DNA from 3 places in the Micromonospora coriariae genome. Region 1 is predicted to be linked to each of the others. Evidence: riboswitches for the same ligand, from Rfam matches in the RefSeq annotation. Region 1 holds a riboswitch; each other region holds the start of a gene.
What was found. A riboswitch is a leader RNA that binds a small molecule or an ion and turns the genes downstream of it on or off. The one in region 1 is predicted to bind cyclic di-AMP.
Positions count from the first base shown of each region.

Region 1 (10,031 bases):
GCAGGGCCGCCACGTTGTAGCCGAAGGCCCAGAACAGGTTGCCCCGGATGATGCCGAGCGTGCGGCGGGAGAGCCGGATGGCGTCCACCGCGGCGTCCAGGTCGCCCCGGACGAGGGTGAGGTCGGACGCCTCGATCGCCACGTCGGTGCCGGTGCCCATGGCCAGCCCCAGGTCCGCCTGGGCCAGTGCCGGCGCGTCGTTGACCCCGTCACCGACCATCGCCACCGACCGCCCCTCAGCCTGGAGACGCTTGACCACGTCGACCTTTCCGGCCGGCAGCACCTCGGCGATCACCTCGTCCACGCCGACCTCGGCGGCGACGGCGCGGGCCACTGTCGTGTTGTCCCCGGTCAGCAGGACCGGGGTGAGCCCCAGGGCGCGCAGCCGGGCCACCGCCGCCCGGCTGGTCGGCCGGACCACGTCGGCGACCGCGAGCACACCCCGGGCCCGCCCGTCCCAACCGGCGACGATCGCCGTCCGACCTGTCGCTTCCGCGTCGGCGACCGCCCGCTCGACCTCCGGCGGTACGTCGAACCCGCGCTCGCGCAGCAGCCGGAGCCGACCGATCAGCACACTCCGGCCGTCCACCGTGGCGCTGACGCCCAGCCCCTCGACGTTGGCGAAGCCGGTCACCGGGGGCAGCGCCCCGGCCTCGGCGGCACCCGCGGCGACCGCCCGGGCGATCGGGTGCTCGGAGGCGGCTTCGACCGCCCCCGCGAGCCGGAGCAGCTCGGCACGGTCCGCACCGGCCGCCGGCACCACGTCCACCAGGGTCATCCGACCGGTCGTCACGGTGCCGGTCTTGTCCAGCACCACGGTGTCCACCCGCCGGGTCGACTCCAGCACCTCCGGTCCCTTGATCAGCACGCCGAGCTGGGCGCCCCGGCCCGTACCGACCAGGAGTGCGGTCGGCGTGGCCAGGCCGAGCGCGCAGGGGCAGGCGATGATCAGCACGGCCACCGCGGCGGTGAAGGCGGCGGTCGGCCCGGCGCCGGTGCCGAGCCACCAGCCGAGGGTGCCCACGGCGAGCGTGATGACGATCGGCACGAACACGCCGGAGATCCGGTCCGCCAGCCGCTGCACGGCCGCCTTGCCGCTCTGGGCCTGCTCGACCAGGTCGGCCATCCGGGCGAGCTGGGTGTCCCCGCCGACCCGGGTGGCGGTGACGACGAGCCGACCGCCCGCGTTGATCGTGGCACCCACCACGCCGTCTCCCGGGCCGACCTCGACCGGGACCGACTCGCCGGTGAGCATGCTGGCGTCGACGGCCGAGGTGCCCTCGTCGACGACGCCGTCAGTGGCGATCTTCTCGCCGGGGCGGACCACGAACCGGTCACCGACGGCGAGTTGGTCCACCGGGATCAGGGTCTCCACCCCGTCGCGGAGCACCGCCACCTCCTTGGCGCCCAGTTCGAGCAGGGCGCGCAGGGCGGCGCCGGCGGTCCGCTTCGAGCGGGCCTCGAAGTAGCGGCCGGCCAGGATGAACACCGTCACCCCGGCGGCGGCCTCAAGGTAGATGTTGCCGGCGCCGTCGGTGCGGGTGATGTCGAAACGGAACGGGTGCGTCATCCCGGGCATCCCGGCATCGCCGAGGAAGAGCGCCCAGAGCGACCAACCGAACGCGGCGAGGGTGCCCAGCGAGACCAGGGTGTCCATGGTCGCCGCGCCGTGCCGCAGGTTGGTCCAGGCGGCCCGGTGGAACGGCAGCCCGCCCCAGACCACCACCGGGGCGGCCAGCGTCAGCGACAGCCACTGCCAGTAGTCGAACTGCCAGGCCGGCACCATCGCCAGCACGACCACCGGCACGCTGAGCGCCGCCGACACCCAGAGTCGGGTACGCGGGCCACGCAGCGCGTCCACCGGTTCCTCGGCCGTGGACGGCGGGGACGGCAGAGCGGCCGTGTAGCCGGTCTTCTGCACCGTGTCGATCAGGTCGTCCGGCGTGACGCCGTCGACGTACCGGACGGTGGCCTTCTCGGTGGCGTAGTTGACGGTCGCGCTGACCCCGTCCATCCGGTTCAGCTTCTTCTCGATCCGGGCGGCGCAGGCGGCGCAGGTCATTCCGCCGATCGCCAACTCGATCCGGTTCGGCGCCTCGGGCAGCGATCTGCTGGTGGTGGTCATCATCTGGTCCCGTCAGTTGTGCCCGTGCCCGGGGGTGCCGTGGTCGGCGTCCCCGGTCGGCGCGGGTCCGGTCGGGGTGGGATCGCCACCGGTCGTCGGTGCGCCGGTGGGCGGGGTGCCGGCGACCACTGTGAACTCGGCAGTGTGCACCGACCCGCCGTGCCGGAAGTCGAGGTAGAGCCGGTAACTGCCGGCCGAGGGCACCTCGGCGAAGAAGGTGACGGCCGGACCGGGCGGTGTGCGCCCGTCGCCGGGTGTCCCCTCCGGGTGCACGTGCAGGTACGCCAGGTCACCGCGGCGCAGCGCCACGAGATGGCCGTACGCGCCCAGGTAGGGCTCCAGGTCGGTCACCGGCTGCCCGTCCCGGCTGACGGTCAGCGTGAGCGGCGACGTGCGGCCGGGCTGCACCTCGCCGGCCAGGGTGACCGTGTAGCCGTCGACGGTCGTGCTGGTCACCGGCGCGGGCAGCGGCCGTTCGGCCAGCGTTCCGGGGACCGTCACGTCCACACCGAGGGTCAGTGGCTCTCCCCCGGTCGGGGCGAAGTCGGCGAACGCCCGCCACTGACCGGGGCCGGCCAGCGGGGTGGCGACCCGCCAGGTGCCGTCCGGGGCCAGGTCGGGATGCACGTGGCGGAAGCCGGAGAGGTCCCGCCGGGCGACGATGAGATGCATCCGCTTGTCATGCGCCACGTCGAACCGGGTCACCGGTCGACCGTCCGGGCCGCCGATCCGGAAGGCGAACTCGCCGGCCGGCGCGGCTACCGGTTGGAGGGTGTAGCCGCGGTCGGAGACGAGCAGGCCGCCGGGGAGCCGGTCGGCCGCCTCGCCGTGCTCTCCCTGGCCGGTCGGGCCCGGCTGGTGGCCGGCGCCGTCGTCGTGCCGGCTCTCGGCGACCGGGGCGGCGGGACCGGCCACCTGACCGATCCCGTACGCCGCCCCGAACACCGCCGCGAGGCCGAGGGCGAATCCGCCCAGTCTGGTCACCGTGTTCATGCCGGGCCTCTCGATCACGCCTCGACGAGGTCGTAGCCGGCCTCGTCGACGGCGGCCCGGACGACCTCCACGTCCAGCGGCTGGTCGCTGCTGACGGTGACCCGGCCGGAGCCGAGGTCGACCTGAACCTCGCGCACACCGGCGATGGCGCCGACCTCGGCGCTGACCGCGCTCACGCAGTGCCCACAGGTCATGCCCTGCACCTGGTACGTCGTGTTGACCATCGAACCGTCTCCCTCCGCCACCTCCGAGCATATACCCCCCAGGGGTAATTCGAAGGCGGACCTCTGCCCTTGTGTTGTACCGGTACCCGGTGGGGGTATTCCGACAGGAAGGGACAGTACCATACCCCCCAGGGGTAGGCTATCCTGGTCGCCATGACCGCACCCACTCCGATCCGCGGATACACCGCCAGCAAGGACCAGCTGCTCGCGCGGCTCCGCCGTGTCGAGGGGCAGGTCCGGGGCATCGAGAAGATGGTCGACGACGACCGATACTGCATCGACGTGCTCACCCAGATCTCCGCGATCCAGGCCGCGCTGGACAAGGTGGCGCTGGGGCTGCTCGACGGGCACGCGCGGCACTGCATGCACGAGGGCGCCGCCGAGGGCCGGGCCGACGAGATGGCCACCGAGATGATGGCGGCGGTCGGCCGGCTGATGAAGCGCGGTTGAGACCCGGTGACGGCCCGGCCCGACCGGGCCGTCAGTCGGGCTCCGGGTCCAGGCGCACCCCACGCAGCAACTGGGCGTTGAGCGCCACCACGATGGTGGACGCGGACATCAGCACCGCGGCCAGCGCCGGGCTCAACGCCACCCCGGCCGACGCCAGCACCCCGGCCGCCAGCGGCAGCGCCACCACGTTGTAGCCCGCCGCCCAGGCCAGGTTCTGCCGCATCTTGCGGTACGACGCCCGGGAGAGCCGGACCACGGCACCGACCCCGCGCGGGTCCGACGAGGCCAGCACCACCCCGGCGGACTCGATCGCCACGTCGGTGCCCGCGCCGATCGCGATGCCGACGTCGGCGCGCGCCAACGCCGGCGCGTCGTTCACCCCGTCGCCGACCATCGCCACGGTCAGTCCCCGCCGCTGAAGCTCAGCCACCCGGCCGTCCTTCTCCGCCGGCAGCACCTCGGCGAAGACCTCGTCGACTCCCCGCCGGAACCCCAGGTCGGCGGCGACCGCCTCGGCCACCGGACGGGCGTCGCCGGTGATCATGGCGATGGTGCGGACACCCGCGGCGCGCAGCTCGACGATGGCTTCCCGGGCCTCCGGACGCACCTCGTCGGTCAGTGCGAACGCGCCGAGCACGGCGGCCGGCATCCGTACCAGGTACAGCACCGCGGCGCCCCGCGCCGACCACTGGCCGATCGCCGCATCCAACTCGGCCGGGAGCGACAGGCCCAGCTCCCGTACCAACGCCGGCCCGCCCACCGCGTACTCCGTACCGTCGACGGTGGCCTGCACCCCGCGGCCCGGCAACGACCGGAACCCGGCGGCCGCGGCCGGGCCGACGCTCCCGGCCGCCGCCACGATCGCCCGGGCCAGCGGGTGCTCGCTGTCGGACTCCACGCCGGCCGCGATCCGTAGCACCTCGTCCCGCCCGACGCCGGGTGCCGTCACCAGGTCGGTGACCACGTGCTCGCCCCGGGTCAGGGTGCCGGTCTTGTCGAACAGCACAGCGTCGACGGTCCGCATCCGCTCCAGCGCCAACCGGTCCTTGACCAGGATCCCGGACCGCGCGGCCAGTGCGGTGGAGAGCGCGACGACCAGCGGAATGGCCAGTCCGAGCGCGTGCGGGCAGGCGATCACCAGGACCGTGACGGCGCGGACCACCGCCTCGTCGGGCCGGCCGAGCGCGGTCCAGACCAGCACGGTCAGCACGGCGGTGCCGGTGGCCAGGTAGAACAGCGCGGCGGCGAACCGGTCGGCCAGCAGCTGGGCCCGCCCACCGGAGCGCTGCGCCTGCGCGACCATCCGCTGGATGCCGGCGAGCGCGGTCTGCTCGCCCAGCGCCTCGACGCGGACCCGGATCGCCGAGTCGGTGGCGACGGTACCGGCCACCACCCGGCCCCCTGCCGACCGGGCGACCGGACGCGACTCTCCGGTGATCATCGACTCGTCCAGCTCGGCGGCGCCGTCGACGATCCGGCCGTCCGCCGGAACCCGCCCACCGGGCCGGACCAGCACCACGTCGCCGACCCGCAGCTCGGTCACCGACACCGGCTCGACCCGCCCGTCCGCCGCTACCCGCTCGGCATCGTCGGGCAACAACGCGGCCAGTGCCTCGAGCGCGCCCCTGGCCTGACCGATGGCCTTCATCTCCTGCCAGTGCCCGAGCAGCATGATGGTGACCAGCGCGGCCAGCTCCCACCAGAAATCCAGGTCGAAGGCACCCACGCTGGTGGCCAGTGACGCGGTGTAGGCGACGGTGATGGCCATCGCGACCAGCAGCATCATGCCGGGCGCCCGATCGCGGACCTCGCGGACCGCGCCGACCAGGAACGGCCAGCCGCCCCACCAGAACACCACCGAGCCGAGCACGGGCCCGACCCAGGACCGGCCCGGGACGTCCAGCCCGAGGCCGAGCCGGTCCAGCACCAGGTGGCTGGTCAACACCACCGGCACGGTGAGAGCGAGGCAGACCCAGAACCGGCGGCGGAACATCGCCGGGTCGTGACCGGCGTGCTTGTCGTGCTGATGCGGCCCGCCGTCGGCGTGTCGCTGATGGCCACCGGGCCCGGCGTGGCGCTCGTCGCCGGCGGGACGATCGGGGTCGGGCGGTGACGGAGCGGGCATGGCTCCAACATGCCGCTCCGGCAACCGCCACGCGGGCGGTTCGACCACTCCGACACTCCGCCACGACCTGCGTCCCCGGGTCGGGCTGGTTAGCATTCCGACGATGGCCCTCCGGATCCCGCTACGCAGTTGGGCAGAGGTGCCGCCACGCTGTGGCGTCGCCTCCGGCCGACCGGGCCGAGTTCTCACCCTTCGTGATCATGCGGTCGCCATCCAGCGATCCTGCGCGCTCGCCGCCGCTTTCCCGCGGCGGCGGTGAACCGACCGGCCCGTCGGCACGTACCCCGCACCGGATCGTTGGGAGTCTCGCATTGGGTTCCGACCACACCCGCTCCGCTCCGTCCGCCCCGCCCCGGGTGCGACGGATCCTCGTCGCGACGGTGGTGCCCCTCTTCGTCGCGACCGTGGTCGCCGCGGTCGTGCTCTGGCCCCGCGACGGGTCACCGCGGACCGACGGCGGCACGAACGTGCCGCGCTACCACGGCACGGTGACCCGGGTGGTGACCGAGCCGTGCCCACCGGCGGCGCCGGGCCCCGAGGGCACACCGAGCGTCGGGGATGGGCCGTGCGGCACGGTGGACGTCCGGGTGAACGACGGGTCGGCCTCCGGCCAGCGGGTCCAGACACCGGTGCCGGCCGGACCCGGCGCGCCCCGGGTCGAGGTCGACGACGAGGTGATCCTGGTCGAACTGACCGACCCGACCGATCCCACCGCCAGCAGTTGGAACATCGCCGAACACCAGCGCGGCACGCCGCTGCTGTGGCTGGCGGTGATCTTCGCGGCCGCGATCGTCGCGTTCGGCCGGTGGCGGGGGCTGGCCGCGCTGGCCGGCCTGGCCGCGAGCTTCGCCATCCTGCTCACCTTCGTGCTGCCCGGAATCGGCGCCGGCCGGTCACCGCTGCTGGTAGCGGTGGTCGGCGCCGCGCTGATCATGTTCGTGGTGCTCTACCTGACGCACGGGGTCAGCGCGCAGACCTCGGTCGCGGTGCTCGGCACCCTGGGCAGCCTGGTGCTCACCGGCGTACTGGCCACCATCGTCAGCGGTGCCACGCACCTCACCGGCTTCGGCAGCGAGGACGCCACCGCCCTGTCGATGTTCCAGGCCGACGTGGACCTGCACGGCCTGCTGCTCGCCGGGATCATCATCGGCTCTCTCGGCGTGCTGGACGACGTGACGGTCACCCAGGCGGCCACCGTGGCCGAGCTGGCCAACGCCAACCCCGGGTTGACCCGGTTGCAGCTCTACCGGGCCGCGACCCGGGTCGGCCGGGCACACATCGCCTCCACCGTCAACACCATCGTGCTGGCGTACGCGGGCGCCTCGTTGCCGCTGCTGCTCCTGCTCACCGCCGACTCGCGACCGATCGGACAGATCCTGACCAGCGAGTTCCTCGCGCAGGAGATCGTTCGCAGCGGCGTCGCCACGCTCGGGCTGATCGCCGCCGTACCGCTGACCACCGGGCTGGCCGCGATGGTGACCGCAGCCGGCCGGCAGCCCACCGCGCGCGCCGCCGAAGCGCCCGCCCCGCGACCCCAGCCCGACCGCGCCGAGGCACTGGCCGCACTGAGCTTCCCGCGCACGGGTCGGTCCGACCCCACGTCGCCCGACCCGGCGCGGACCACCCCCTCATCCACCGCCACCGACCGGTGGCCAGAGCCGAACAGGAGCACGGATACGGCATGGTGACACTCCTCAACGTGACCGGATGGGGCGTCCGCCCTGAGAACCGCATCACTGGTCACTCAGCGCCATGGCGAAATGACGCTTTTAGTCGGTATCAGGGCGTAGCTCAGCCGGTGGGCTCTCGGGTAACCTCGCTGCCGGTTACCGATGTAGGCGCTAAGCGGCGCCTGCGGTGCCACCGCCCAATCGCCAACCGGCGAGCCGGGAACCCAGGTACGTGGGGTGAATCCGCGACAGCGGTAGGGGCCACTTCCGCCCCGAACCCGTCAGCTAACCCGGTCGGCGGTCGACGGAAGGGAACATTGTGACGGCACCCCTACGCCGCTGGTTGACACCCGTGGTGGCCGTGATCGCCGCACTGACCGTGCTCGCCGGCCCCCTCCCGGCCCACGCCGCCCCGACGACCCCCACACCGTCCGGGCACGAGGAGGACGGCGAGCCCGCGCTGCTCAACGACGTGATCGAGCAGACCAACCGCAAATACTCGGCGGCCAAGTCCAAGCTGAACAAGTCGAAGCAGAAGCAGCTGCAGCTGGCGCTGGAGGTCGACAAGGCCAAGGCCGACCTGGCCGCACTGGCGCCGGAGGTCGGGCAGATCGCCGCCCAGTCGTACCGCACCGGCCGGATCGGCCCGATGGCGATGCTGCTGGAGAGCGAAGCCCCCGACTCGTTCGTCCAACGTGCCGCCGCGCTCGATGAGATGAACATGGTCAACGAGAAGAAGCTCGCCGAGGTCAACGCGGTGAAGGCCCGCGCCGAGCAGGCCAAGCTGGCCCTCGACGTGGAGGTCCGCGAGCAGCAGAAGCAGACCGCCCTGATGGCCAAGGAGAAGCGCGACGCGGACAAGGCGCTCGCCCTGGTCGGCGGGAAGGGCTTCACCGGCGGGCTGGTCTCGGCGACCTCGCCGGTCGCCCGGCTCGGCCCGGGCCGGACCTCCGACGGCGACTGGAAGTCCGAGTCGTGCAGCGAGAACGACCCGACCACGTCCGGCTGCGTCACCCCGCGCACGCTGCACGCGTACAAGGAGGTCAAGCGGGCCGGCTTCAACCGGTTCGTCGGCTGCTACCGATCCGGGGGGCCGTGGGAGCACCCGAAGGGCCGCGCCTGCGACTGGTCCCTGCAGAAGAGCGGCTTCAGCCCGTGGCACAACGAGGACACCCGGACGTACGGCAACAACGTCGCCGCGTTCCTCATTCGCAACGCCGACCGGCTCGGCATCTACTACGTGATCTGGAACCGGCAGATCTGGTTCCCGGCGACCGGCTGGAAGTCGTACAGCGGGCCGTCGAACCACACCGACCACGTGCACATGTCACTGCTCTGACCCACGCGTTCCCTGTCGAGGGCCGTCCCGCGTCACGCGGGGCGGCCCTCGACGCGTTCAGGCTGCGGGCGCGGCGGGCGTGCCGGCGTCGATCGGTACGTCGAGCGTCGTGGCCGGCACGGCGGCCACCGGACGCACGACTCCGGCGGAGAGCCGGTACGACACCCCCACCACCGCGCACCGCCCCCGCGCCACCTCGGCGGCCAGCACGGGCGACTGCCCGAGCAGCGCCTCGACGGTCTGGGCGATGTGGATGTCGACTATGCCGTCGATGTCGTCCACCCCCTCCTCCTCGGCCCGACGCAGGCTGGGCAGCACGGCGTCGACCACCGCGCGCAGGTGCCCCTGGGGCGGGGTGCCGGTGGCCGCCGACTCCCGGGCGGCCTGCACCGCACCACACGAGTCGTGCCCGAGCACCACCACCAGCGGGGTGCCGAGCACGGTCACCGCGTACTCCACGCTGCCCAGCACCTCCGGGCCGGTGGTGTGCCCGGCGGTACGGACCACGAACAGGTCGCCCAGCCCACGATCGAAGATGATCTCGGCGGCCAAGCGGGAGTCGGAGCAGCCGACGATCACCGCGAAGGGGTGCTGCCCGTCGGCCACCGCGGCCCGGTGTCCGGCATCCTGGTTGGGGTGACGGGGTGCGCCGCGGACGAAGCGCCGGTTTCCGGCGGCCAGCTCGGCGTACGCCTGGGCCGGCTCGGTGAGCGCTGGAGTCGGGTCGGCAGTACGCTGCGAACCCGGCTGCCGGCCGGGTGTACCGGGATTGCTCATCCCCGCACCTCTTTCCACGCGTTTGACCTGCTCAACCGACTCATCAGCGGGGCGGCGGCGGGCGCTGGTCCGGGCTCCACGGTCACACGCACCACAAGATGCGTCAAGCTATACGTGATATAGATTTCATACGTTGCCCCTCGGGCCGGTGCTCCGGCGGCGCTCCGGGGGCACGAGGTACGGGAGAGGCGGACCCACGATGGCGAGCTCGGCGACGGCGGCCGGCGACACCGGCGGCCGGAACTGGACGTTCCTCACCAACCACGGGCACGTGCTGCTGGCCATCGGCCGCGACCCCACCGCGCGGCTGCGCGACGTGGCGGCCGAG
Region 1 covers NZ_LT607412.1:2,137,572-2,147,602, forward strand. The annotation lists gene GA0070607_RS09970 (heavy metal translocating P-type ATPase) at 1-2,125, opposite strand, end outside; gene GA0070607_RS09975 (hypothetical protein) at 2,138-3,118, opposite strand; gene GA0070607_RS09980 (heavy-metal-associated domain-containing protein) at 3,133-3,342, opposite strand; gene GA0070607_RS09985 (metal-sensitive transcriptional regulator) at 3,496-3,792, shown strand; gene GA0070607_RS09990 (heavy metal translocating P-type ATPase) at 3,824-5,917, opposite strand; gene GA0070607_RS09995 (YibE/F family protein) at 6,229-7,605, shown strand; cyclic di-AMP (ydaO/yuaA leader) riboswitch at 7,772-7,902, shown strand; gene GA0070607_RS10000 (coiled-coil domain-containing protein) at 7,907-8,926, shown strand; gene GA0070607_RS10005 (carbonic anhydrase) at 8,984-9,703, opposite strand; gene GA0070607_RS10010 (helix-turn-helix transcriptional regulator) at 9,903-10,031, shown strand, end outside.

Region 2 (10,031 bases), 2.5 Mb from region 1:
CCGCGAACCTCCGCACGAGCCGAGAAGGGAGACGGTGTGAGCAACCAGGCCGAGACGTTGGAGTTCCAGGCCGAGGCGCGTCAGCTCCTCCAGTTGGTCGTCCACTCGATCTATTCGAACAAGGACGTCTTCCTGCGGGAACTCATCTCGAACGCGTCCGACGCGCTGGACAAGCTGCGGCTGGCGACGCTTGTCGACAAGGACCTCGTCGCCGACACCGACGACCTGCACGTCGCCATCGAGGTCGACCGGGACGCCCGCACCCTGACCGTGCGGGACAACGGCATCGGGATGACCCGCGACGAGGTCGTCGGGCTGATCGGCACGATCGCCAAGTCGGGCACCGCCGAGCTGCTGCGCCAGCTGCGCGAGTCCGCCGACGCCCGTGCCTCGCAGGACCTGATCGGCCAGTTCGGCGTCGGCTTCTACGCCGCGTTCATGGTCGCCGACCGGGTCACCCTGCTGACCCGAAAGGCCGGCGAGACCGGCGGCACCCGTTGGGAGTCCGCCGGCGAGGGCACGTACTCGATCGAGACCGTCGAAGAGGCACCACAGGGCACCGCGGTGACCCTGCACCTCAAGCCGGCCGACACCGAGGACAACCTGCACGACTACACCGCCGAGTGGACCATCCGGGAGATCGTCAAGCGATACTCCGACTTCATCGCGTGGCCCATCCGGATGCGCGTCGAGCGCCCGGGCGCCGACGGCGCGGCACCCACCAGCGAGGTGCAGACGCTCAACTCGATGAAGGCGCTCTGGGCGCGGCCCCGCGACGAGGTCGACGCCACCGAGTACCACGAGTTCTACAAGCACGTCAGCCACGACTGGGCCGACCCGCTCGAGGTCGTGCACATGAAGGGCGAAGGCACCTTCGAGTACGAGGCGCTGCTGTTCCTGCCCAGCCACGCCCCGCTGGACATGTTCGCCCCGCAGGGCCGCCGGGGCGTCCAGCTCTACGTCAAGCGTGTGTTCATCATGGACGACTGCGAGGCGCTGGTCCCCACCTACCTGCGCTTCGTCAAGGGCGTGGTCGACGCGCACGACCTGTCGCTGAACATCTCCCGGGAGATCCTCCAACAGGACCGGCAGATCCAGATCGTCCGCCGTCGGCTGGTCCGCAAGATCCTCGCCACGGTCCGGGGCCTCAAGGCCAACCACCCCGAGCGCTACCGCACCTTCTGGACCGAGTTCGGCGCGGTGGTCAAGGAGGGGTTGATCGACGACACCGACAACCGCGACACCCTGCTGGAGATCCTGTCGGTGGGCTCCACCCACGACCCGGCCGAGCCCACCGACCTGGCCGGCTACGTGGCACGGATGAAGGACGGCCAGAGCGACATCTGGTACGCCACCGGCGACTCCCGGGCCACCATCGAGAACTCCCCGCACCTGGAGGCGTTCCGGGCCAAGGGCCACGAGGTGCTGCTGCTCACCGACCCGGTCGACGAGGTGTGGGTCGAGCGGGTCGGCCAGTACGACGGCCGTCCGCTGCGGTCCATCGCCAAGGGCGAGGTCGACCTGGACACCGACGACGAGAAGCAGCAGGCCGAGGCCGAGCGCGAGCAGCAGCGACAGGAGTTCGCCGCGCTACTCGACTGGCTCGGCACCACCCTTGCGGACAGCGTCCGGGAGGTCCGCCTGTCGTCGCGGCTGACCACCTCACCGGCCTGCGTCGTCGGCGACGCGCACGATCTCACCCCGACGCTGGAGAAGATGTACCGGGCGATGGGGCACGAGGTTCCGTCGGCGAAGCGGATCCTGGAGATCAATCCCGGTCACCCGCTGGTTGCCGGGCTGCGCAAGGCCCACGAGCAGAGCGGGGGCTCCGAAGCCCTGACCGAGACGGCCGAGCTGCTGTACGGGCTGGCGGTGCTCGCCGAGGGTGGCGAGTTGGCCGACCCGGCACGGTTCACCCGGGCGCTCGCTGACCGGCTGGCCCGCACCCTGTAGCCGGAGGAGGACTGACCCTGACGTCGGGTGGGCGGCGTCGCTTTCTGGATCGCGCAGCGTCGATCGGGTATCCAGAAGCTTCACTGCTCCGATGGCTACGCCGAGCCCACCCGACGCCGCTGAACCAGATCACGGCGCTGTCCGAGGAGCGGACGGACAACGTCCACGACGCGTCGAGGTCGGCGGAGCACGCGCATCCGGCGTCTCTTTGTGGACTACGTGTGCCCGACACCCGCACGCTGCGGGCCGCTACCAGCTCGGCTGAACGCACTGCCCCTGCCCGCCCCCCGGACCGCCCGAGCCGGCCACGACGCGCACCCCCGTCGCACCGGACCGGCGGGCCGCTGCCCGGCTGCGGGTGACATCACCGAGGCAGCCGGCACCCCTTACGGCGATTGCGGGCATCGGCCGTTACCGAAGGGTGGGGAAAAGTGCGGCGATAGTCATTGGCATTCGCGAATAGCGCTGACCGCTTCGATTTTGTTACATCTGGAGTCCGGGCCGCGCTATTTCATGCTGCGCGCATTCGCGCTAATGAGACAGATTGGCCAGTTTGGAGCGCTCCGCACCTGGTGGGGCTTCCAGAAAATGGCGCCGGCAATATGCTCCCGACGAGCCCCTTCCGCTGTCAATAGACAAAAGCAAATATCCCATTCTCCACTCCGGTCCACGTGCGAAGCAGAGTTTAGGAATGGGCTGTCGCAGCGTGCGGATGCGCCACTATTGGGGGACACATGGCCGTCGTCGTAGTGCTTGATATCGATGAAACTCTGCGCGAGCAGCACAGCCTGACGATCGAAGTCCGCTCGGACGACGTCGCTGTGCCCGTCGCGGTGGCCGCGCTCCGGCAGGCTCTGCTCCGACTCGAAGCGACGGGAGCCGGCGGGGAGCGGGTGGGCCTGGCCGTCGTCTCGTCACCGATCATCCTGCCCGGCGCGCAGCTCCTCGTGATCGACCTCGGCCCGCTCCCCGCCGAGCATGTCCTCGCCATACCGGAGCTGCTGGTCCGGCAACTGCGCGATGCCGGTGTGCGCGACGCTCTGGTCTCGGTGGCCCGGCGCGGCCCGAGCCACGACATCGAGGAGTTCGGCGTGTCCGCCCGGGCCTACCTGCGCGGGCCACTCGGCGCGCCGTTCGGCGACGCCCCGTGCCAACTGCCCCCGCCCCTGCTGAACGTGGCGCTCGACTGGTTGCACGCCGAGCGAGGACGCGCGGACGAGCTGAGCGCTGTCGTGCTCGGCGTGCAGGTTCCCCTTACCGCCGAGGCGGCCGGCCCGGCCACTGCCGCCGTATTGTCCACCCTGCCCACCGCCATCACGGTGACCCTGCTCGCCGGCGACCTCACCAACCGGCTGGTGGCCGCGACCGTCGGCGGCTACCACGATGTGTTACCGGCGGCGGCGTTCTCCGTCGCGCGGCCGCGCGACGACCCTGCCGACCTGGCCGGGCCGATGCACCGGCTGCGCGACAAGCTGCGCGCGCACAGCGGATCGCTGGTCTGGGCCGGAGTGGACGCCGCGCCGGACAGCCGTCGGGTGAGCACGCCACAGTGGTCGCAGCGGCTCCCGAGCGACGAAGAGACGGTGACCCGGCGGCCCGGGGTGGAGATGCTCGCCGACGTGCTCATCCCCGACGCCATGTGGTACCAGATCCTCTCCGCCGGGCACCTCGACCGGCTCGGCGGCCTGCCACCCGGGGCGAAGCCGCTGCCCGGCCGGCGGGCCGAGTTGACCGTCGGAGACGCCGAGCAGTGGCTGCCGGGCCACCCCGACGCCCTCGCGGTCCTCGCCCGGGGCCGCGAGCTGCTCGCCGGCTGCCTGGTCGACGAGGCGCAGGCGTGGCAGATGACGGCCGCCCGGATCCGCCGTGCCGCGCCCCCCGGCGGCTGTTGTGACCGACCTGATCGGTAACGGTCCATCGTGGTCACCGCACAGTCACGCGACATCCGCAACCGCTGCGCGGGCCGCCCCGTGTGCCCCGGTGAAGAAGTTCACAGGGGGTGGGCGACCGTCACCGGCCGTGCCTAACGTCGGTCGGGTTCGCCAATGCGGACACCGCGACCGGCAACGCCTAATCCTGCCCCCGGTCGTCGGAACCCAGTCACCCGGGCAGGAGCGGGGGACCCAACGTTCCTCGGTGCACGTCACCTCGGGGTGAAGCCGCCACCGCGCGGCCGGGCTCCTCGGCCCGAACCCGACAGCTCACCTCGCCGGCGTGGAGGAAGCTCACATGTCATCTGCACACACGCCCCGTCACCGACGGGTCACCACCCGCCGCCTTGCCGTCGGCACCCTGGCCGTCGGCGCGGTCACCGGCGCCGTCGCCCTCTTCGGCCCGGCCGCCCCGGCTCAGGCCGCTGTCAACTGGGACGCGATCGCCAAGTGCGAGTCCAGCGGCAACTGGCACATCAACACCGGCAACGGCTACTACGGCGGGTTGCAGTTCTCGCAGAGCACCTGGGCCGGTTACGGCGGCAAGAAGTACGCCGCCCGCGCCGACCTGGCCAGCCGCGGCGAGCAGATCGCGATCGCCGAGAAGGTGCTCGACGGGCAGGGCATCGGGGCCTGGCCGACCTGCGGCAGAAAGGGCGGCTCGTCGGGCGGCTCCGCGGCGAAGTCCTCGACGAAGAAGTCCGACTCGACGCCCAAGCCCCGGGAGCGGTCGTCGCGCGGCGAGCAGCCGGCGACCCGCCACCACGAGCGCACCGCGCCGTCCACGGACGGCAGGACGTACCTGGTCAAGTCGGGCGACACCCTGTCGGAGATCGCCCAGGCTCATCAGGTCACCGGCGGCTGGCAGGCACTGTACGAGCGCAACCGTCAGGTGGTCGGCGCCGACCCGGGCCTGATCTTCCCGGGTCAGCGGCTCGCCCTCTGACACACGACGCGCGGGCGCCCGACCGGGGACTCCGGTCGGGCGCCCGCGGGCGTGTCGAGAAGGGTGGGGCGTCAGGCGGCCGACGCGGCAGCCTCGGGGCGGGCCGACCAGGTCCGGCGCGCGGCCGGAACGCCCTCAGCGGACCGGTCGGCGGGTGTGGTCACGTCCTCGCCCCGCTCAACGGCGACTGTGGACGGTGTGCCGGCCGCGCCACGGGCCAGCCGCAGCGACTGTTCAGCGGAGCTGCGGGCTGCGCACGGCCACGGCTGGCCGGCGCAGAGCAGGTTGCGGCAGGCGCCGTCCTCGTCCGGCTCATGTGCGCTGAGCACGTCGATCGCGAGCTGCCAGAGCAGCGGGTCGGTCACATCGTCGGGACGCTGCTCGCGCCGGCTCGGACGGTTGCTGGTGTCGTCGGACATGGTGGTCCCCCCTGGTAAGGCTGATCTTTACTACGTTGACCGCTGTGGCCGTCGCTAAACCCTCCAGCGCGTGTGATGTCCGCCCGCGGCCACCGGGTGCGGTCAGTCCGGCAGCAGCGGCATCTCGAAGCCCGGGTCCCGGCCGAGCAGCGCCGCGCGGGTGAGTGCCGCCGATCCGAACCGGTCGCGGACCGCGTCCACCGCGGCGTCCAGCTCGACGCCCGGATCGTGGTGGAACGGCAGCTCCGGCTGGACCGGGTTGTCGTCCAGGTTGCCGACCGAGACGCCGATCAGCGTGACGCCCCGCCTGTCGATCTCGGGCAGGGCGGCCCGCAGCAGCGCCCGCGCGGCGGCGAGCAGCGGCGTGGTGTCCGCGGTCGCCTTGCGGACGGTGTGTGAGCGGGTGGCCCGGGTGTAGTCGCCGAAGCGGAGCCGCAGCATCACCGTGCGCCCGGACCGGCCGGCCGCCCGCATCCGTCGGGTGACCCGGTCGACCAGGCCGGCCAGGACGGCGTCCAGTTCCGCCGGCGCGTGTGGCGTACGGCTCAGCGCGTGCTGCGCGCCCATTGAGCCGCGCCGGCGGCCGACCTGCACGGCACGGGGGTCGTGGTTGTGCGCCAGGGCGTGCAGGTGTCGACCGGCGCCGGCGCCGAGCAGTGACACCAGGGCCGCCTCGCCGAGGCGGGACACCTCGCCGACGGTGCGGATCCGCCGTTCCCGCAGCTTCGCGGCGGTGATCGGGCCGACGCCCCAGAGCCGCTCCACCGGCAGCGGGTGCAGGAACGCCAGCTCGGCGTCGGGCGCGACGACCAGCAACCCGTCCGGCTTCGCCACCCCGCTGGCCACCTTCGCCAGGAACTTCGTCCGGGCCACGCCCACGGTGATCGGCAGGTGGACACGATCCCGGACCTCCCGGCGCAGCCGCGCGGCGATGTCGGCCGGCGACCCGGCCAGCCGGCGCAGACCGCTCACGTCCAGGAACGCCTCGTCGATGGAGAGCCCCTCGACCAGCGGCGTGGTCTGCCGGAAGATCTCGAACACCGCCCGGCTGGCGGCCGTGTACGCCGACATCCGGGGCGGTACGACGATCGCGTCCGGGCAGAGCCGGCGCGCCTGCTGACCACCCATCGCGCTGCGTACGCCCCGCGCCTTCGCCTCGTAGCTGGCCGCCAGCACCACGCCGCCGCCGACGATCACCGGCCGCCCCCGTAGGCGCGGGTCGTCGCGCTGCTCGACCGACGCGTAGAAGGCGTCCAGGTCGGCGTGCAGGATGCTGGCGCCGGGCGACACGTACATATGTTCGCATGGCGTCCGCGATCACTGCAGTGAGCTGGGGGAACGCGCCCAGGCGGTGTCTAGTACCCCGGTGCGGCATCGGTGCGCAGGGTGTACCGGTGCAGCGACACCGCGCCACCGTCGGGGGCGGTCCACTGCGCCGTGCTGGTGCCGGTGCACCGCCACCCGGTGCGCTCGTAGAGCGCGGCGGCCGCGGTGTCGCTGCCTGCCACCTCGAGCACCAGGTCGATCCCGCGCTCGCTCGCCCACCGCCGGGCCCGGTTCAGCAGGGCACCGCCGAGCCCGGTTCCGCGGGCGGCCGGCACCACGAAGAGGCGAGCCACCTCGGCGGTCGGCCGGGCGAGCGACCCGTCCGGCGGGTCGGGCAGCCGGTGCACCGCCACGTGCCCGACGATCGCCGAGTCGGCGTCCACGGCGACCCACGCGCGCGCCGGACGGGGCTCGCGTAGCCACTGGTGTGGGTCGGCGGGCCAGTTCAGCGGGTACCGGTCGGCCCGGTGGACGAGGGCGAGCGCCGCCACGCATCCGTCGAGGTCGGTGGCCCGGCGCCGCCGGATCCGCGGTGGCGTCACAGCTCGTCGAACGGGGCGGCGTACCGGAACTCGCCCCGGATCGACTCCCGCCAGGCGCTCAACGGGCGGGCCTGGAAGTACTGCGGGCCCCACGGCTGCGGCGGAGTGACGCCCAGCTCGACGGCCGGTCGGAACCCGAATCGCGGGTAGTAGTCGGGGTGGCCGAGCAGCACCACAAGCGGCTCGTCCCGGGCGTCGGCCGCGCCGAGCACCGCGTGCATCAGCGCCGAGCCGACCCCGCGTCGCTGCCAGTCGGGAAGCACGCCGAGCGGCCCGATGCCGAGCGCGACCGGTTGGCCGGCCACCCGGGCGCGGGTGGCCACCACGTGCCCCACCACCTGCCCGTCCGGGGCGGTCGCCACCACTGAGTACGCGGGCAGCCAGCCCTCGTCGGCGCGCAACGCGTCGACAAGCGTCGCCTCGACCGGTACGCCACCGTCCGGCGCGGTGAACGCGGCGGCGTGCACCGCGCGGATGGCGTCGACATCGGCGGGCGTCTCGCGTCTGATCAGCACCGCGCCACGATACGGGGCCCCGGCGTCCGGCTCCACGGGTTATCGGCGAGCGCCGGTCAGCCGACGGCGGTGGGGGAGGGCGTCGCACTGCCGCCCTGCGGCGCCTCGGGTGCCATCAGCCGGACGATCTCCGCCCGGTCGGCCGGCGAGGGCAGGCCCCACTCCGGCCGGTAGCCGTACACCTCGTGCAGGGCAGTGGAGCCGGTGCGGCCGTCCAGGATCTCCACCGCGTCGGTGCCGATCAGGCCGGGGTGCTCCACGCCGCACGCCTCGGCGACCTTCACCAGGTCGCGGCGCAGCGTCCGCAGGTAGTTGGCCGCGCGCACCGACTTCACCGTCGGGTCCAGTCCCCGGGCCAGCCAGGCGTTCTGGGTCGCCACGCCGGTGGGGCAGGTGTCGGTGTGGCACTTCTGCGCCTGGATGCAGCCTACAGACAGCATCGCCTCCCGACCGACGTTTACCAGGTCGCAGCCGAGCGCGAAGGCCACGATGGCGTTGTCCGGCAGGCCGAGTTTGCCGCCGCCCACGAAGACCACCTGTTCGTGCAGGTCGTGCTGGGCGAAGACCTTGTACACCCGGGAGAAGCCCTGCTGGAACGGGAGCGACACCGAGTCCGTGAAGATCAGCGGCGCGGCGCCGGTGCCGCCCTCGCCGCCGTCGATCGTCACGAAGTCGACACCCCGGCCGGTGTCCCGCATCAGGGTGGCCAGCTCCTGCCAGAAGCCCAGATCGCCGACCGCCGACTTGATGCCGACCGGCAGGCCGGTCTCGGCGGCCAGCAGCTCCACCCAGTCGAGCAGGCTGTCGCAGTCGGAGAACTCGGCGTGCCGAGAGGGGCTGACGCAGTCCTGACCGGCCGGGATGCCCCGGATGGTTGCGATCTCGGCGGACACCTTCGCGCCGGGCAGCAACCCGCCGAGGCTGGGTTTGGCGCCCTGGCTCAGCTTGATCTCCAGCGCCTTCACCGGCGCCCTGGCGACCAGGTCCTTCAGCCGGTCCAGGCTGAACCGGCCGTGCTCGTCGCGGCAGCCGAAGTACGCCGTACCGAGCTGGAAGACCAGCTCACCACCGTTGCGGTGGTACGGCGACAGGCCACCCTCGCCGGTGTTCTGCAGGCAGCCGGCGAGCGCGGCACCCCTGTTCAGGGCCGCGACGGCGTTGCCGGAGAGCGAGCCGAAGCTCATCCCAGAGACGTTGACCACCGACTCCGGTCGGAACGCGCGGGCCCGACCCCGGGCCGCACCGAGCACCTTGGCGCAGGGCAGTCGCACGTCGTGCCCGGCGGTCGGCGTCGACGGCGGCACGGCCCGGCCGAAGGTACGGTGCTTGATGATCGGATAGCCGGGGGTGTACTCGATGTCGTTGTCCGTGCCGAAGCCGAAGTAGTTGTTCTGCTGCTTCGCCGACGCGTACACCCAGCGGCGCTGGTCCCGGGTGAACGGCCGCTCCTCGTTGTTGCCGGCCACGATGTACTGCCGAAGCTCCGGCCCGACCGCCTCCAGCAGATATCGGGCGCGCCCGAGCACCGGGAAGTTGCGCAGCAGCGCGTGGTCGCGCTGGATCAGGTCCCGCGCGGCGAGCGCGGCGACGGCGGCGGCGACGGCGGGTACGGCTCGACGGGCCCATCTCATGCCCGGCACTCTTTCCGCCCGCGCCGTCGGCCAAACCGGCTGACCGGCGACGCTGCGCTGGTCAGGTCCGGGGTTGGGTGATGTTGACCATCCAGTCGATGCCGTACGGGTCGACGCACTGGCCGTACTCGTCGCCCCACATCTGCTTCTCCAGCGGGACGGTCACCGATCCGCTTTCGGAGAGCTGCGCCCAGTAGCCGCGCAGCTCGTCGGCGTTGTCGCCGCTGAGGCTGATCGCGATGTTGGTGCCGGGCACATGGTTCATCCCGGGCGCGGTGTCCGACGCCATCAGGGTGAACCCGTTGGGGGACTCCAGCCGCGCGTGCATGATCTGGTCGGTCAGGCCCGGCTCGGTGCTGCCGAACTCGCCGAAGGTGTTCATCGTCAGCTCGCCGCCGAACACGCGGTGGTAGAACTCCATCGCCGCCCGGGCCGTGCCCGGGAAGTTGAGGTACGGGTTGAGTCGCGTCTGCACAGCGCACCCTCCTGGGTTCTGGTCAGCGTCATCGTCGCAGACCCCGGGAGGGCGACCAACGAGGCGCGCCCGCGTTCGCGCTGGTCGCCGGGCCCGGCGGCGGCACGGGTGCGAGCCCGTGCCGCCGCTGGCGCTCCGGAGGATCAGCGGTGCCGGAACGACTGGCGGACGTTTCCGCCGACGATCGCGCACCACGTGCTCGTGCTGAGCTTGCCGTTGCGGGGCAGCCCGTGCAGCTCCTGCAGGTCCTGCACGGCCGCACGGGTGGCGTGGTCGTACGCCCCGGTGACTGT
Region 2 covers NZ_LT607412.1:6,519,700-6,529,730, reverse strand. The annotation lists gene htpG (molecular chaperone HtpG) at 37-1,953, shown strand; gene GA0070607_RS30480 (hypothetical protein) at 2,688-3,863, shown strand; cyclic di-AMP (ydaO/yuaA leader) riboswitch at 4,011-4,182, shown strand; gene GA0070607_RS30475 (LysM peptidoglycan-binding domain-containing protein) at 4,183-4,830, shown strand; gene GA0070607_RS30470 (hypothetical protein) at 4,902-5,249, opposite strand; gene dinB (DNA polymerase IV) at 5,352-6,539, opposite strand; gene GA0070607_RS30460 (GNAT family N-acetyltransferase) at 6,605-7,117, opposite strand; gene GA0070607_RS30455 (GNAT family N-acetyltransferase) at 7,114-7,632, opposite strand; gene GA0070607_RS30450 (FMN-binding glutamate synthase family protein) at 7,689-9,263, opposite strand; gene GA0070607_RS30445 (VOC family protein) at 9,325-9,738, opposite strand; gene GA0070607_RS30440 (peptidoglycan recognition protein family protein) at 9,882-10,031, opposite strand, start outside.
Region 2: it holds a riboswitch for cyclic di-AMP, as region 1 does, so the genes downstream of both, GA0070607_RS30475 (LysM peptidoglycan-binding domain-containing protein) here and GA0070607_RS10000 (coiled-coil domain-containing protein) in region 1, are expected to answer to the same signal.

Region 3 (10,031 bases), 2.1 Mb from region 1:
GCCGTGACCCGGGAAGTGCTTCAGGGTGGCGGCGACGCCGGCCGCCTGGAGGCCCCGGACCGCGCCGCCGACCTGCGCGGCGGCCCGCTGCGGGTCCGAGCCGTAGGACCGGGAGCCGATCACCGTGCTGCGGGTGGCCAGCACGTCGGCCACCGGAGCGAAGTCGACGTTGATTCCCATCGCGGCCAGCTCGGTGCCGGCGGCCCGCCAGGCGGCCTCGGTCAGCGCCGGGTCGCCGGCCGCACCGGCGGCGAGGGCGCTGGGCAGCACGGTGACGTCCTTGGTGATCCGGGTGACCACGCCGTACTCCTGGTCGGTGCCGACCAGGAAGGGCGCCGAGCCGGCGGCGAGCCGGCCGGCCGCGGCACGGAGACCACCGGTCAGCTCGTGTACCTGCTTCGGGTTGTCGACGTTTGTGGTCTCCTGGTTGCCCTTGGTCGGGTCGTCGGCGCTGAATCCGACCAGGATCAGCCCGCCCAGCCGGTACTTGGCGATCATCTCGGCGGGAGTGTCGACCCCGGCCAGCGCCTGGTTGCCGGCGGCCGAGCCGGGTGAGACCTTCGTGGCCGAGTCGCCGTACGCGTACGGCATCAGCACCTGGCCGACCAGATCCTCGTCGGAGAGGGTGGCGACCAGCGCTGCCGCCCGGGCGGCGGGGTCGCCGGGCGGCGTGGTCGCGGGGGCGCTCGGGCCGGCGGAGGTGCCGGCCGGACCGGGCGTCGGCGCGGGGCGGTCCGGGGTTCCCGAGCAGCCGGAGACGAGCAGGGCGGTCAGGGCGGCGACGGCGACGCTTGCGCGACGCGGGCGAATCGGCACCCGCCCATCCCACCAGTTCGCCCTTATCGGGGCAACTTGACCTCACCAGCCAGCAGCCGCAGCGCCAGCGTGCGGGCAGGTGGCCCGACCGGCGGGCGACCGGGTCAGCCGACCCGGGTGAGCAACGTCACCGGAGCGCCGTCACCGGCGTACCGGTAGGGCTCCAGGTCATCGTCCCACGCGGTGCCGAGCGCCTTGTCCAGCGCGTGCGCCAGCGCCTCCGGGGCCCGGGCCGCGGCCATCAGGTCCCGCAGCCGGTCCTCGCCGAGCTGGATGTCGCCGGCCGCGCCGACGGTGGCCCGGAACAGGCCGCGCGCCGGCACGTACATGAAGCGCTCGCCGTCGGCGCCGGGACTCGGTTCCTCGGTGACCTCGAAACGGATCATGGGCCACTGCCGGAGGGCAGCAGCCAGCTCGGCGCCCGTCCCCGGACGACCGGTCCACCCGCACTCGGCCCGGCGTGCGCCGGGGTCGACGGGCTGAGCCGTCCACTGCAGGTTGACCGGCGCGGCTAGGACGCGCGCGATCGCCCACTCGACGTGCGAGCACACGGCGAGCGGGGTCGAGTGGACGTATACGACGCCACGCGTTGGCACGGTGACCTCCCGGAGAGCGAGGTGCGTCTTCCCCTACGACCTCGTCCACCAGGGTGTCTCCTGCAACACATGATTACTCCTGTGACAGATGGTGCGCCAGGGAATCGGAAAAATCGCCGGCCGGAATAGCCGGACGGGTGGTCCCCGTTGCCTCTCAGGACACCGCGACGACCAGCCTGATGTCGTGGTCCTGTACAGTTCCATCGGCGGCTTGTGCCGCGTACAACTTCGTGGGCCGACCTGGTGGTCGCCCGCACACAGCCCCCGGACGTTCTAGTCCTCCCGTACGTCTTGCAAGGAGTACCTCCGTGGCGAGCAACACCTCTAAGACCGCGCGCGCGTCCGTCCGGGCCGGCCAGGCTGGCCAGGGTGGCGCCCTCAGCGTGCTGGGCGAGTTCAAGTACCTCATCCCGCTGAACGGCGGCAAGCACGCCTACGTGCGCAACCTGACCAACGGCAAGACCGCGCACCTGCGCACCGACTCCGAGGCCTTCGTCGAGGAGATCCGGGTGCTGGCCGCGGCCGGCCACGCCGCCAAGATCCGGGCGGAGATCAGCAACCTGAACGCGACCCACCCGGGCGACGGCTGGGACGCCACCGAGAAGCGCCTGGTCGAGGCCGGCGTCTTCGAGGGCTGAGCCCTCCCCCACCGCTACACCTCGAACCGCCCGTCGGGATCTCCCGGCGGGCGGTTCCGCGTCCGGCCCGGCTCAGGCCGGGTCGAGCAGGGCGACCTCCCCGGTGGCCAGGTCGTAGAGACCGCCGACCACGGCCACCCCGCCCGCGGCGACCGGCCCGGCCAGCAGGTCGTCGTGGCGCAGGGCCCGCACCGTGCGCCGGACGTGCCGGCGGATCGCCAGCGGGTGCACCGCCGGGTCGTCCAGCCCCGCCTCGGTCACCGCCGGAGCGATCTCGTCCACCAGGTGGGCCAGCGAACCGGCGGGACGCACCCCGGCGCGCAGCGCGTCCACAGCGGCTTCCACCGCGCCGCACCGCTCGTGGCCGAGCACCATCACCAGCGGTACGCCGAGCTGGCCGACCACGTACTCGATCGAGCCGCACACCGCGCGGTCGAGCACGTGCCCACCTGTGCGGATCACGCAGATCGCGCCGAAGGTCTGATCGAAGATCGCCTCCAGCGGCACCCGTGAGTCGATGCAGCCGAGCACCACCGCGTACGGCTGCTGGTCGCCGGAGGCGGCCGCCGCGGCGGCCGTGACATCGTGACCGTGCACCGGCTGGCCGCTGACGAAGCGCCGGTTACCGGCGAGCAGCTCGGCCAGCGCGGCGCGCGGCGTACCACCGGCCTGTCGCCCCGGCGCCGACGGTCCGCCCACCGGCGGTCCGGGCGTTGCCCCCGACGACCCCATGCCGTTCAGCTTGGCGCGCTGTGGGCGGCCACGGGCGGGGTCGGGAATGTTCGCTGCCCGGTGATTGGCGTGGTGTCCTGGCGGGTAGCCCGTGTTACCGCCGGGTAAGCCGGTGCGGTTGGTGCCGGGCGGGCCCTGGGAGGTGGCGATGCCGGAGCGGTTCGAGGTCGGTCTGCCCGACGGGGTACGTCTGCACGTCGAGGCGACGGGGCCGACGGACGCCCCGGTCACCGCCGTCCTGCTGCACGGCTGGACGCTGGACGGGCGCAGCTGGCACCGGCAGGTCGACGCCCTCACCGGGGCGTCCGGTGACGCGGTGCGGGTGGTCACCTACGACGCGCGGGGGCACGGCCGGTCCAGTTGCATGCCGCTGCCCACGGCCACCCTGGCCCAGCTCGGCGACGACCTGGTCGCGGTACTCGACGCGGTCGCGCCGACCGGGCGGGTGGTCCTGGTCGGGCACTCGATGGGCGGCATGACGATCATGGAGTACGCACACCGCCACCCGGCGCACTTCGCCTCCCGGACCGCCGGCCTGGTCTTCGTCTCGACCACCGCCGAGGGGCACACGCACACGGTCTACGGGCTGTCGCCCCGGATCGCCCGGCTGATCCGGCTGGCCGAGACGACCGGTGCCGGGGTGCTGGCCCGGTGCGGTTCGTGGCGCGCACCCCGGGCGCTGCTGCGCGCGCTGCAACCGAGCATCCGGTGGATGCTCTTCGGCGACCGCTGCGAGCCGGCCGACATCCGGCTGGTGACCTCGGCGGTGGCCCGCGCCTCGCTACGCTCGATCGGCGGATTCCGCGCCTCGATCGGCGCCCAGCACCGGTTGGACACCCTCGCCGCGCTGGCCCACCTGCCGGCGGCCGCGCTGGTCGGCGACCGGGACCGGCTGACCCCGCCGCCGTGCGCCGAGTCGATCGCCGCGGTACTGCCGGCCACCGACCTGACCGTCTGCCCGGGCGCCGGGCACATGCTGATGATGGAACGCCCGCACGAGGTGAACGCGGCGCTGACGGCTGTCCTGAGCCGGGTACTCGCCGGGCCGGCGCCCCGCGCGAGCGGCACGACCCCCGCCGGGACGGGTGTCTGACCACGTTCGCGCACCTCGGGCGCGGGAGGTCGGGCCCGGGGCCGTACCCTTCTGCGGTTGGCCTGCGCGGTTCGCGCCGCTTGCCGGCGAGATCGAAGGAGCGTGCGTTGACCGACCAGACCGCCCTGGAGCAGGAGATCGCCGTCGAGCAACGGCACCTCGACCGGGTGTACGCCCGACTCGCCGAACTGCGGCAGTCGGCGGTCCGCGCCGAGCGGGACGGCTACCGGATGGCCCGGGTGGGCACGTTCGGCGCGCTCGTCGAGCGCGACGCCATGGTCTTTCACGCCGCGCAGCGGCGGCACACCCTCGACGCCGAGCACGAGGGGCTGGTCTTCGGCCGGCTGGACCTGCGGGACCGGCAGGTGCTGCACGTCGGTCGGCTCGGCATCCGTGACGAGGACGCGACCACGCTGGTGGTCGACTGGCGGGCGCCGGCCGCCGCCGCCTTCTACCAGGCCACCCCGGCCCAGCCGCTGGGCGTGGTGCGCCGGCGCACCATCCAGTCGCGCAACGAGCGGGTCACCCGGATCGAGGACGACCTGCTGGACCCGGCCGCCGCCCCCGAGGGGATGACTGTGGTCGGCGACGGGGCTCTCCTGGCGACCCTGTCCCGCGCCACCGGACGGGGCATGCGCGACATCGTGGCGACGATCCAGCGGGAACAGGACGAGGCGATCCGCTCGCCCGGCTCCGGGGTGACGATCGTCGCCGGCGGCCCGGGCACCGGCAAGACCGCCGTCGCCCTGCACCGTGCCGCCTACCTGCTGTACTCCGACCGCAGCCGGTACGCCGGGGGCGGCATCCTGGTGGTCGGCCCGTCCTCGGTGTTCGTCGAGTACATCGCCTCGGTGCTGCCCTCGCTCGGCGAGGACACCGCGACCCTGCACTCGCTGGGCACCCTCTTCCCGGGCATGACCGCCACCCGCACCGATTCGCCAGAGGTGGCGGCGGTGAAGGGTTCGCTGCGGATGCGCCGGGTGCTGGAGCGCGCGGTGCGGGACGCGGTACCGGGTGGCCCGGGCGAACTGCGGCTGCTCTACCGCGGCACGCTGCTGCGGCTGGACCGGGCCGAACTGGACGGGATCCGGGACCGTGTGCTGCACCGGGGCGCCCGGCGCAACGAGGTCCGCCGGGCCGGCTTCGACGGTGTCTTCGCCGCGCTGTGGGCGCAGGCCCGCCGGTTGGGCATCGGCCGGCTGCCGGAGCAGCGGGCCTTCGAGGACGAGATCGCCACCCGGCCGGAGTTCCGGGAGTTTCTCAAGGCATGGTGGCCGCGGCTGCACCCCCGGCACGTGCTCGACTGGCTGGCCCGGCCGGACCGTCTGCGCCGGTACGCGGACGGGATCCTGTCCACCGCCGAGATCCGGCTGCTCAGCGCGGCGTACCAGAATCTGGACGCCGCCGGGCTGACCATCGCCGACGTGGCGCTGCTGGACGAGCTGGACGCGCTGCTCGGCAAGCCGGCGCAGCCGGCCCGCGCCCGGCGTGACCCGTTCCAGCTCGCGGGCGGGGTCCGCGAGCTGAGCAGCTTCGGCGACCGGCAGCGGGCCGCGCGGGCGGCGGCCCGGGAGCGGCCGGCGGACTACCGGGAGTACGCGCACGTCGTGGTGGACGAGGCCCAGGACGTCTCGCCGATGCAGTGGCGCATGGTCGGTCGGCGCGGCCGGCTGGCCTCCTGGACGGTGGTGGGCGACCCGGCGCAGACCGCGTGGACCGGTGATCCGGAGGAGCTGGACCGGGCCCGGGACCAGGCGCTGGGCCGCCGCAAGAGGCACGACTTCACGCTGACCACCAACTACCGCAACTCCTCGGAGATCTTCGCGGTGGCGGCGGCGGAGATCCGCCGGATCTACCCCGACCTGCCGCTGCCGACCGCCGTCCGCTCCACCGGGGTCGATCCGGTCGAGCTGGCGGTGCCCGCCATCGAGCTGGAGACCGCGACCGTGGAGGCGGCCACCGGGCTGCTGGCCGAGGTGGAGGGCACGGTCGGGGTGATCACGCCGGTCCCCCGCCGTGACGAGGTCGCGGGTTGGCTCGGCGCGCTCGGTGCGCCGCGGCTGCAGGTGGTGACCAGCCTGGAGGCCAAGGGCATGGAGTACGACGGGGTGGTGCTTGTCGCACCGAGCGAGATCCGGGCGGATCCGGGCGCCGGGGTACGCACCCTCTACGTCGCGCTCTCCCGCGCTACCCAGCGCCTCACCACCATCGACCCGACGGGCTGACCTGCGGCGGTGCCCCTCGCGGGCCGGCGACCTGTCGTACACTTGCATACATAGCGATGTGAGCATACATTTGACCCGGTCCCGATCGACGGCGGAGGGTGGTCTCGTGGGCGCAGGTCATGACCACCACCACGGGTCGGTCGCCAACGCCGCGCACCAGCACCGGGGGCGGCTCTGGACAGCGTTCGGGCTGCTCGCCGCCCTGATGGTGGTCGAGGCGGTGGCCGCGTTCCACACCGGCTCCCTGGCCCTGCTCTCCGACGCCGGCCACATGTTCACCGACGTGCTCGGCATCGGGATGGCGCTCGCCGCGATCACCGCCACCCGGCAGGCCACCGGCGATCCGCAACGCACCTTCGGGCTCTACCGGCTCGAGGTGCTCGCCGCGCTGGCCAACGCGGTCCTGCTGTCCGGTGTCGCGGTCTACGTGGTGATCGAGGCGATCGGTCGGTTCGGCGACCCGCACGAGGTGCTGGCCGGCCCGATGCTCGCGGTGGCCGCACTCGGCCTCCTCGCCAACCTGGCCGCCTTCGGCCTGCTCCGCGCCGGGGCCCGGGAGAGCATCAACCTTCAGGGCGCCTACCTGGAGGTGTTCGGCGACCTGCTCGGCTCGCTCGGCGTGATCGGCGCGGCGCTGCTCATCCAGGTCACCGACTGGTGGTGGGCCGACCCACTGGTCGCGGTCGCCATCGGCGTGTTCATCCTGCCGCGCACGTGGCGGCTGGGACGGGCCGCGGTCCGCATCCTGGTGCAGGCCGCCCCGGAACATCTCCAGGTCACCGCCGTGCACGACCGGCTGGCCGCGGTGCCCGGCGTGGTGGAGGTGCACGACCTGCACGTCTGGACGCTCACCTCGGGCATGGAGGTGGCCTCCGCGCACCTGACAATGGCGCCCGGCGCGGATGTCGGGGTGGTGCTCACCGCGGCGCGCACCGCCCTGCACGAGGACTTCCGGATCGAGCACGCGACGTTGCAGATCGAACCAGGCGCAGCGCCCGGTGCCTGCGGTTCGGTCGAGTGGTAGGGCGTTTCAGGAGTTTTACTCGGCTTAGTCGGAATTTCCCGTGACAACGCACGCACCGTCCGTCACATCGGCTGCACCGGCCCCACCGGCACCGGTAGGCTCGGTCCCGGCCTCCACCCGGCGGCGCCCTCCCGGCGCCGGTGGCGGCCGCCGCCTAATCGCCCGAGCGGGCGAACCGGGGAACCATGTTCCTGGGGTGCATCCGCGTTCAGCGGTAGGGATCTTCCGTCCCGAACCCGTCAGCTAACCCGGTCGGCGGCTGACGGAAGGACACGCGTAGTGGTACCAGCACGACCACCCGCCGCCCGACTGGCGGCCCTGATCGTCGCGATGTTCGCCCTCGGCCTCGCGATCCCGGCCGGCGCCGCCTCGGCCGCTCCCCCGACCGGCCAGCGGGCCGCCGCGGCACCCGACGGCGACGAAGAGGGCGGCACCCCGGCGCTGCGGGCCCAACTGGAGGCGGCCAGCAAGGGATACCTGGACGCGAAGCGCGCCCTGGACACCTCCGTACAGCGGCAGCAGCAACTCGCCACCCAGCTGAAGACCACCGAGACCGAACTGACGGCGCGCAGCGGCAAGGTCGACGAGATCGCCGGACTGGCCTACCGCACCGGCCGGCTCGGCACGGTGTCGGCGCTGCTCAACAGCAGCACCCCCGAGGGCTTCATGGACCGTGCCCGCACGCTGGACGCGGTCGCCGCCAACGAGGACCGGGCGCTGCGCGACCTCACCGCCACCAGGGATGAGGTCAACCGCACCCGCATCGCCCTGGACGGCGAGATCCGTGAGCAGCGCAAGCAGGTCACGGTCATGGCCAAGCGCAAGGACCAGGCCGAACGGGCCCTGACCGTGGCCACCACGAAGGCCCGCACGACCGCCGACAGCGGCTCCAACCGGGGCACCTCCACTGCCAACGCCACGGCCGCCCCGCGCAACTCCGACGGCTCCTGGCCGTCGGAGTCGTGCAGCGTCAACGACCCCACCCCGGCCAGCGGCTGCATCACCCCGCGCACCCTGCACGCGCTCAACCAGGCCAAGGCCGCCGGCTTCACCCGGTACGTCTCCTGCCACCGCAACGGCGGCTCCGGCGAGCACCCGAAGGGCCGGGCCTGCGACTTCGCCGCCCAGAAGGGCGGCTTCGGCGGCGACGCCACAGGCGGCGACAAGACGTACGGCAACAACCTGGCCGCGTACTTCATCCGCAACGCCGACCGGCTCGCGGTGCTGTACGTGATCTGGTACAGGCAGATCTGGCTGCCCAGCAGCGGGTGGAAGTCGTACAGCGGGGCGGGCGGCGACCCGTCCAGCGACCACACCAACCACGTGCACCTGTCGGTGTACTGACCCACCGGCCGGTGCCCCGCCTCGCGGGGCGCCGGCCCCCGGGTACGTCAACGGACGTACCCGGGATGTCGCCGACGGTCGGACGTCCGGGCCGGGCCCGGCGGGCAGCATCCTGGTATGCGCCGGATCCCGCCCACCGCCCGCAAGGCTCTGCTCACCCTGCACCTGGTCACCTCGCTCGGCTGGCTCGGCGCCGACCTGACGCTGCTCACGCTCGGCGTCGCGGCGCAGCGCGGCGCCGACCCGGCCGTCGTCTATCCGGTCGCCGCGCTGGTCGGCACCGTGCTGTTCGCGCCGTTGAGCGTGCTGGTCTGGCTGGTCGGCGTGGCCAGCGCGCTGCTCACCCCGTGGGGCCTGCTGCGCTACCGCTGGGTGCTGGTCAAACTAGTGATCACCACGGTGATGGTAGGGCTTGTGCTGTTCCTGCTCACCCCGAACCTGCGGCACGCCGGCGCGCTGGGCGCCGCCCTGCCCGCCCGGGACCGCGCCGACCTCGTGATCGCACCGGCCGTGTCGACCAGTCTCATGATCATCGCGACGGTGCTGTCCACGTACAAGCCGTGGGGGCGACGGCCGGCGGCGCGGCCCACAGTCGCGGGGCGGACCGGACATGATCGCGCCGCAACCAGGATCTAGTGGCCTCCCCGCGCGCAGACCACCACATCCAGGATCGAGCGTGACCTTCGCGGGCGGCCGGGCGCCGGACGCGGGTGCGCGGCGGGCGATCAGCCGGCGGGCGGGGAGCCGGCCGCGCGGTCCAGGGCCGCGCCCAGCCGGGTGGCCAGGGCCAGGTGGGCTGCCCGGGCCTGGCGGAACGCGTACCGGAACAGCGGGGCCGGCGCGGTCAGGGTGATCTCGACATCGATTCGGACCAGGCCGTCCGGCTCGCCGCGTAGCCGGGTGTGGTTGCGCACCGTGGTGGCCGGCCACTGGCGGGCCACCGTCACGATCTCGTCGTCCTCGCTGATCAGCACGTCCGCCTGGTAGCTGGTCCGGAAGCGGAGCGGGCCCGCCGCCAGCCGGTCGCTGATCGCGTAGCTGGCCCGGGCACCGGGGCGGGGCGGCAGCCGGCGGACCCGGACGATCAGCGGGTGCAACTCGCCCTGCCGGGTCAGGTCGCTCAGCAGGGCCGCCGCCTCCCGGAGCTCGCACCGGGCCTGGACGGCGTAGCTGAAGGTATCGCTCCTGAGCACACCGTCTCCCGCCGCCGTTGGTCGCACGATCGTCCCGTACCCCGGTCGGGCTGGCAATGTCCGGACGGACACGGACCGTTGCCCCGGCTTTCACACCCCGTTCCCATTACGGTCGGCTGATGGGGAACCACCCGCCGTGACGGGCGACGGAGGGAGTGAGCATGAACGGGTACGACCGGTGAGCGGGCACGTGATGGTCTTCGCGCCCACGCCGCAGCTCACGGTGACCATCGACCAGCCGAGCGACCAGCCCGAACTGCATCTGCACCCCGGCGGGCAGGGCGTCTGGCAGGCCCGCATGGTGATGTCGCTCGGGGTCGACGTGGTGCTCTGCACCGCGCTCGGCGGCGAGATCGGCCAGGTGCTGGAG
Region 3 covers NZ_LT607412.1:4,239,972-4,250,002, reverse strand. The annotation lists gene GA0070607_RS19950 (glycoside hydrolase family 3 protein) at 1-816, opposite strand, end outside; gene GA0070607_RS19945 (DUF3145 domain-containing protein) at 921-1,412, opposite strand; gene GA0070607_RS19940 (hypothetical protein) at 1,721-2,050, shown strand; gene GA0070607_RS19935 (carbonic anhydrase) at 2,123-2,749, opposite strand; gene GA0070607_RS19930 (alpha/beta fold hydrolase) at 2,931-3,875, shown strand; gene GA0070607_RS19925 (HelD family protein) at 3,983-6,100, shown strand; gene GA0070607_RS19920 (cation diffusion facilitator family transporter) at 6,207-7,124, shown strand; cyclic di-AMP (ydaO/yuaA leader) riboswitch at 7,266-7,398, shown strand; gene GA0070607_RS19915 (coiled-coil domain-containing protein) at 7,404-8,468, shown strand; gene GA0070607_RS19910 (DUF2269 domain-containing protein) at 8,586-9,104, shown strand; gene GA0070607_RS19905 (hypothetical protein) at 9,194-9,661, opposite strand; gene GA0070607_RS19900 (PfkB family carbohydrate kinase) at 9,840-10,031, shown strand, end outside.
Region 3: it holds a riboswitch for cyclic di-AMP, as region 1 does, so the genes downstream of both, GA0070607_RS19915 (coiled-coil domain-containing protein) here and GA0070607_RS10000 (coiled-coil domain-containing protein) in region 1, are expected to answer to the same signal.